2 regions of the Kribbella sp. NPDC049227 genome follow, and region 1 is predicted to be linked to the other one. Evidence: riboswitches for the same ligand, from Rfam matches in the RefSeq annotation. Region 1 holds a riboswitch; the other holds the start of a gene.
The links. Region 1 has a riboswitch for ZMP and ZTP ahead of ACGFH6_RS42945 (5-aminoimidazole-4-carboxamide ribonucleotide transformylase). Riboswitches for the same ligand answer to the same signal wherever they lie in the genome.

Region 1 (3,634 bases):
GGAGCAGGACTCGAGCCGGAAGGCGTACGACCTGGTGGCCCAAGGCTTCGGCCCGGGCGCCAACGGTCCGCTGACGGTCGTCGTACAACTCCCGTCCGAGAGCTCGACCGACAAGCAGACCCTGCTGAACGGTCTCGCGTCGACGTTGCAGAAGACGTCCGGCGTGGCCGCCGTACAGCCGCCGAGCCTGAACAGCACCGGTACGACGGCGATCATCAACGTCATCCCGACCACGTCGCCGTCCGCGGCGGAGACCGAGGACCTGGTCAACCGGATCCGGGACGACGTCCTGGCCGGGCAGCAGGAGCCGACGTACGTCGTGGGCACGACCGCCGGGTACGTCGACTTCACCGAGAAGGTCGCCGGGCGGATGCTGTGGCTGATCGGGGCTGTCGTGCTGCTGGCGTTCCTGCTGCTCACGGTCGCGTTCCGATCGCTCCTGATCGGGATCAAGGCCGCGATCCTCAACCTGCTGTCGGTCGGAGCGGCGTACGGCGTGATCGTCGCGGTGTTCCAGTGGGGCTGGGGATCCTCGTTGGTCGGGATCGACGAGAAGGTGCCGATCCCGTCGTTCGTGCCGATGCTGATGTTCGCGATCGTGTTCGGGTTGTCGATGGACTACGAGGTCTTCCTGCTGTCCCGGGTGCACGAGGCGTGGATCGCGACCAAGGACAGCCATCGCGCCGTGGCGATCGGAATCGGCGCGACGGCCCGGGTCATCACCACCGCGGCCGCGATCATGATCGTGGTCTTCCTCAGCTTCGTCCTCGACGACGACCCGACGGTCAAGATGCTCGCGGTCGGCATGGCGGTCGCCGTACTCATCGACGCCAGCATCGTCCGGATGGTCCTGGTCCCGTCCGTCATGACGCTCCTCGGCGACCGCGCCTGGTGGCTGCCCCGATGGCTCGACCGCATCGTCCCCGACATCCAGCTGGAAGGCGGCCCGCCCGCCCCACCCCCGCCAACCCCCCAAGAAACCCCCAAGGTCGAACCGGTCTCCTGACCTGCTCAATGGCGGAAGAGGCGTACGCCCGTTCGTGACAGCGTGATTCCGCGGGCGGCGCACGCCTCGGCGACCTCGTCGGAGCGGATCGAGCCGCCGGGTTCGGCGATGTGGGCCACGCCGTGGCGGTGGGCTTCGTCGATGTTGTCGACGAAGGGGATGGCGCCGTCGGAGACCATCGCGACACCGATCAGCTGCTCGGACGAGCGGCGGGACCACCACTCGTCTGCTTTCTCGCCGGCCAGGCGGACGCAGTCGACTCGTGACTGCTGGCCGGCGCCGATGCCGATCGTCGTACCGTCCTTCACCATCGCGACCGTGTTCGACTGCGTGTACCGCGCCACGATCATCCCGAGCAACAGATCGCGGGCCGCGGCATCCGGCACGCCCGGATCCAGCAGCTCACGAGTCAACGGCAGATCGTCCCGCTGCTGCGTCAGCCGCAGCCCGTACACCTCGCGCACCTCGTGTTCCGGCGGCTCGAAGGACGCATCGGCTTCGAGAACGAGAAAGGTCCCGCGCTTCTTCCCAGCCAACACTCCGACGACGCCCTCGTCGTACCCGGGCGCAATGATCCCGTCGCTCACGACCCGCTTGAGCACACCCGCAAGCTCGGCATCGACCGGATGCGACACGGCAACGAAATCGCCGTACGACGACTTCGGATCGGCATCACGGGCACGCACATACGCGGCGCTCACCGACTCCGCCAGCGCAGCACCGGCAGGGGAGACGTGCTTGTACGACGCCGCAGCGACCATCCCGAACATCCCGGCCGCCTCTCGCACGAGCTGCCAACCGGTGAGCGCATCCAGGACGTTGATGTACGACGGACTCCCGCTGACGACCGTGAACGGCGCCCGACCCGACACCGGCGTCATCGTGGCGGACTGGTGGGGGTTCATGCCATAACGCATCCAGCGACCTCCGAGATCGAAACACATCGGAGGCGCCCAGGCGGACGACGCCTTGCTTGCCGGCCGACCGCTCCCCGGTGGTACTCCACCCTCGCCAGTCGCGGTCGTTCGGCAGTCTATTCGAGCAACCCGCACACGTACGATCCGAGGATGGGGATCTTCTCTCGGAGGGCGGTGGATGTCTCCAGGCTTCGGCTCGATCAGGCCTGGGCCGATCCCGAGCTCGATCGGGCGTATGCCGCTGTGCGTGCGGGGGATCTGTCGACGGGGATGGCGTTGCTGAAGGCGACGCCGATGAATACCGGGCTGCGGTCGGTGCGGGTGGTGGGCCTGGGGCAGGCGGCGGTCGGGCACAGTCGGCAGTTGGAGTTGCGGCTGGAGGCGTTGCCCAGGGATCCGGATCTGCTCCTGTGGCTTGGGCAGACGTTGGTGTTCGAGGCCTGGGAAGTGCGGAGCGAGAGTCTCGCGAAGTACGTCTCCGAGCAGCAGTTCGCGTCGTTCCACGACGTCCTCGGGACCGCGGGCGCAGTACTGAATCATGCGATCGATACGGCGCCCGGCGATGCGGCCCCGTGGGAGGTGCTGCAGTGGGTCACGGTCGGACTGCAGTCGTCGATGGAAGTGAAGGACGAGGTCTTTCGGTCCGCGGTGGAGCGCCATCCCGAGAGCTATGCCGCGCACAGCGGACGGGTGCAGGTGCTCGCCCCGAAGTGGTCCGGCCTGGAGCTCGCCGAGCTCGTGCACTTCGGTCATCAGGTGGTGGCGAACGCACAGCCGGGTAGCGCGCTCTGCGCCGTCGCCGCACAGGTGATCAACGAGGTGTGGGTCGACGTACTCGGCGACAGCGAGCTCTCCCGGCTGCAGCGCGGCGCCCGCCTGACCCGCGAGATCTCGAACCGGCGGGAGGAACTGCTGGCCGCGAGGGACAAGTGGTGGACCCCCGGACGCGATCAACAGCCGGAGGACATCTCCGCCCACGGCGCGATGGCGTTCGCGTTGAAGGCGGTCGGCGCGAAGGCCGCGGCGATGGAGCACGCCGCACTGACGACAGGCCGGATCGAGAGCCTGCCCTGGGGCTATACCAACGACCCCGACCCCCTCACCGCCTTCGCGACGGCGGTGGCACACCAGATGTCCTGACCCAACCAACGGTGCAGAGCCGTAACGGCGGTGTTCGTTGACCAAGGAATAGAGTGAGCCGCATGGTCGATGTGAAGCCACGGAGCCGGACGGTGACCGACGGGCTGGAGGCGACCGCATCGCGCGGGATGCTTCGCGCGGTCGGGATGGGTGACGACGACTGGGCCAAGCCACAGGTCGGAGTCGCGTCGAGCTGGAACGAGATCACCCCGTGCAACCTGTCCCTGGACCGGCTCGCGAAGGCGGTCAAGGAAGGCGTGCACGCGGCCGGCGGCTATCCGCTGGAGTTCGGCACGATCAGCGTGTCCGACGGCATCTCGATGGGCCACGTCGGCATGCACTACTCGCTCGTCAGCCGCGAGATCATCGCCGACTCGGTCGAGACCGTGATGGAGGCCGAGCGGCTGGACGGCTCGGTGCTGCTGGCCGGCTGCGACAAGTCGCTGCCCGGCATGCTGATGGCCGCGGCCCGGCTCGACCTGGCCTCGGTCTTCCTGTACGCCGGTTCGATCATGCCCGGCAGGCTCGGCGACAAGGACGTCACGATCATCGACGCGTTCGAGGCGGTCGG
Region 2 (3,634 bases), on a different contig from region 1:
GCCGCCCGAGGGGTACGTTGTTGCCGTCGGCGACAACCAGGTCGTCCTGGCCGGTGTCGATCAGCGCGGCACGTTCTACGCCGCGCAGACCTTCGCACAGCTTGTCGAGGGCAACCATGTGGAGGGCGTCGAGATCCGCGACTGGCCGACGATGCGGTACCGCGGCTCGATCGAAGGCTTCTACGGTACGCCGTGGTCGCACGCGGACCGGCTCGACCATCTGGACTACCTCGGCACGCACCGGATGAACACCTACGAGTACGCGCCGAAGGACGACCCGTACCACCGCGAGCAGTGGCGCGACCCGTACCCGGCCGGCAAGCTGGCCGAGCTCGGCGAGCTGGTCCAGCGCGCGGTGCGGAACAAGGTCGACTTCACCTTCGCGCTGTCACCCGGCCTGTCGATCCGCTACACCGACGACAGCGACTTCCAGGCGCTGATCGCCAAGTTCGAGGCCCTGTACGCACTGGGTGCGCGCGCGTTCAACGTGGCCCTGGACGACATCGAGTACGAGAAGTGGCACAGCGCCGAGGACGAGGAGAAGTACGGCGCCGGCGGTGGCGGGGCCGGGCGTGCGCAGAGCGAGTTGCTGAACCGGATCCAGCGCGAGTGGGTCGCGACCAAGCCGGACCTCGCCCCGCTGCAGATGGTCCCGACCGAGTACTACAACGTCGACGAGACGCCGTACAAGCAGGCGCTGCGGGAGCAGCTCGACAGCGCCGTGATCGTCCACTGGACCGGGATCGGCGTCGTACCGGAGACGATCACGAGCGCACAAGCGGCCGAGGCGAAGGCCGTGTTCGGGCACGACATCCTGATCTGGGACAACTACCCGGTCAACGACTACGCGGCCGCCCGGATCCTGCTCGCGGCCTACAGCGGGCGCGAGCCCGGCCTCGCCGACCAGGTCGTCGGCGTGATCTCGAACCCGATGAACCAGGCCGGGGCCAGCAAGATCGCGCTCTACTCGTTCGCCGAGTTCGGCTGGAACCCGGCGACGTACGACGAGCAGGCCTCGTGGCACCGCGCGCTCGCCGAGCGGGCCGGGGGAGACGCCGAGACGATCGCGGCGCTGGAGGTCTTCACCGACCTCACCACCTACGACGGCCGGCTGCATCTGGTGAACGCGCCGGTCCTGGCCGCGCAGACGGCCGCGTTCTGGAAGACCTGGAAGGCAGGCGACCTGGCCGGGGCCATCGCGCAGCTCGAGCCGTATCTCGAGGCGATCGAGAACGCTCCGGCCCGGATCCGCGCCGGTGTGTCCGACCCGTCGTTCGCCGACGAGGCCGGCGCCTGGCTCGATGCGACCTTCCTCTGGGCGCAAGCGTTGCGCGAGTCCCTCCGGCACCTCGAAGCAGTGGCCGAAGGCAACAGCTCGGACGCCGCCACGACCCGGGACCAGATCGACCACCTGGTCACCCAGGCCAAGACGATCCGCGACACCCGCCTCCCACACTCCAAGACCCATCCCCAACTCGGTGACCCTGTCATCGAGACCTTCCTGACCGAGGCGACGGAGGGTGGCCGGGTATCCTGAGCGGTGGACCGCGACTGGCGCTGAGGTGGACGACCACCGGGGAACGGTCCGCCGGAGGATCCGGCCGAGCCGCGCGCCTGGGCACTTGACCTGATGTCGACGCCCAAGGGAGCGCGCGCCATGACTGCCACTCTGATGACCGGTACCGACCTCGCCGCCGAGATGGTGGCGAAGGCGGCCGACCGGGCCCGTGCACTGCAGGAGCGGACCGGGGTCCAGCCGTGTCTGGCCACCGTGCTGGTCGGTGACGATCCCGCGTCCGCGACGTACGTGCGGATGAAGCAGAACCGGTCGAAGAAGGCCGGCATCGGGTCGCGGAGCGTCGTACTGCCCGCGGAGACGACGACCGAGGAACTGGTCGCGGAGCTGACGAAGCTGTCCCAGGACCCGGCGGTGCACGGGATCCTGCTGCAGCACCCGGTGCCCGCGCAGATCGACGAGCGGGCCGCGTTCGAGGCGATCGACCCGGCCAAGGACGTCGACGGTGTGACCACGCGGTCGTTCGGTGCGATGGCGTTCGGTGAGCCCGGCTTCCGGTCCGCGACGCCCGGCGGGATCATGCGCCTGCTGGAGGCGTACGACGTACCGATCGCTGGAGCGCACGCGGTGGTGATCGGCCGCAGCCCGATTCTCGGCAAGCCGGCCGGGATGTTGCTGCTGGCATCGAACGCGACCGTGACCTACACGCACTCCCGGACCACCGACCTGCCCGCGATCGTCCGGACCGCGGACATCGTGGTGGCCGCGGTCGGCCGGCCGAACTTCGTCCAGGGCGACTGGCTCAAGCCCGGCGCGGTCGTCGTCGACGCGGGCTACAACGAGGGCAACGTCGGGGACGTCGACTTCGCCGCCGCGGCCGAGGTGGCGAGCCTGATCACACCGGTCCCGGGCGGGGTCGGTCCGATGACGATCGCCCTTCTTCTGGAGCAGGCCGTCGACGCCGCCGAGGCGCAGACCTCCTAGCGGTCGCAGCCGCCGTCCTTGTCGGCGCGCGAGTGCGGGCGGGCGATGTCGTCGATGCCCTTGTAGGCGTACGGGTCGGTCCCGGCCACCATCACGATGTCGCGGTAGTCGTGCTTGCCGACATGGACTCCCGACGGCACGGACTGCCAGGGGAGCAGCGACTCCGCGCTCATGTAGTGGTTGGCGAGGGCCCGGCGGAGTCCGCGCCGGGTGGTGTTCGGTAGTGATCGGTGCAGCAGGTAGCCGTTGAAGATCACCGCCGAACCCGCCGGCACCTCGACCGGTACGGCGTCGTCGTCGGTGTAGGGGAAGTCGAACAACTCCACCGTGCAGTCGAAGCGGAGATCGTCCTGCTCGCGATCGGGATAGATGACGCCGCGGCGGTGCGAGCCCGGCAGCACCCACAGGCAGCCGTTCTCCACGGTGGCGTCGTCGAGCGCGATCCACACCGCGGTCAGCGAGCGGTCCCTGGTCGGGATGAAGAATTCGTCCTGGTGCCAGGCCTGGCCCGGCTTGCCTTCGGACTTGATGAACAGCATCGACTGCATCGCCTTCACGTTCGGCCCGATCAGCGCGGTCAGTGCCGTCACCACGCGCGGTGCGTGCAACGCGGCCAGGGCCACGTCGGACACCTTGTGGGGCTGGTGAATGCACAGGTACTTGCGCACGACATCGTCACCCGGCTCCGTGCTCGGGCTGCCTTCGACGGCCCCGAGGTCACCGCGGCACAGGCGCTCGGCCGCTGTGTGGAGCGCGGCGACCTGGTCGGGTGGAAGGGCCTGGTCGAGGACGACGAAGCCGTCGCGCTGGAACGACCCGATCAACTCGTCGGTGACCTCGGTGAACCGGCGTACGGCGGTGACAGGCTGCATCTGGCGCTCCATCCGGCCTGGGGTTGGCGATGACCGGCTTCACAGTCTCAGAGCACGGTGGGCCGGCCAATGTCGCCGGCGCGCGCTCTACTATCTGTTCGTGACATCGCGACCACCGGTGATCAGCGTGAACTCCGTGGTCCAGGTCGCGGACTATGCGCCCGGGGCGACGTACGGTCCGCGCTGGTTGCCGAACTTCGAACTGCTCTGGCTTCTGCACGGTTCGGCGCTCTGGCGGACCGAGCTGTACGACGACGCCGGG

Region 2: it holds a riboswitch for ZMP and ZTP, as region 1 does, so the genes downstream of both, ACGFH6_RS28920 (bifunctional 5,10-methylenetetrahydrofolate dehydrogenase/5,10-methenyltetrahydrofolate cyclohydrolase) here and ACGFH6_RS42945 (5-aminoimidazole-4-carboxamide ribonucleotide transformylase) in region 1, are expected to answer to the same signal.

What each region holds. Positions count from the first base shown of each region.
Region 1 covers NZ_JBICST010000012.1:99,396-103,029, forward strand. The annotation lists gene ACGFH6_RS42940 (MMPL family transporter) at 1-1,006, shown strand, start outside; gene ACGFH6_RS42945 (5-aminoimidazole-4-carboxamide ribonucleotide transformylase) at 1,012-1,923, opposite strand; ZMP/ZTP riboswitch at 1,951-2,035, opposite strand; gene ACGFH6_RS42950 (hypothetical protein) at 2,074-3,063, shown strand; gene ilvD (dihydroxy-acid dehydratase) at 3,126-3,634, shown strand, end outside.
Region 2 covers NZ_JBICST010000006.1:606,531-610,164, reverse strand. The annotation lists gene ACGFH6_RS28925 (beta-N-acetylglucosaminidase domain-containing protein) at 1-1,537, shown strand, start outside; ZMP/ZTP riboswitch at 1,538-1,627, shown strand; gene ACGFH6_RS28920 (bifunctional 5,10-methylenetetrahydrofolate dehydrogenase/5,10-methenyltetrahydrofolate cyclohydrolase) at 1,658-2,500, shown strand; gene ACGFH6_RS28915 (phytanoyl-CoA dioxygenase family protein) at 2,497-3,372, opposite strand; gene ACGFH6_RS28910 (helix-turn-helix domain-containing protein) at 3,473-3,634, shown strand, end outside.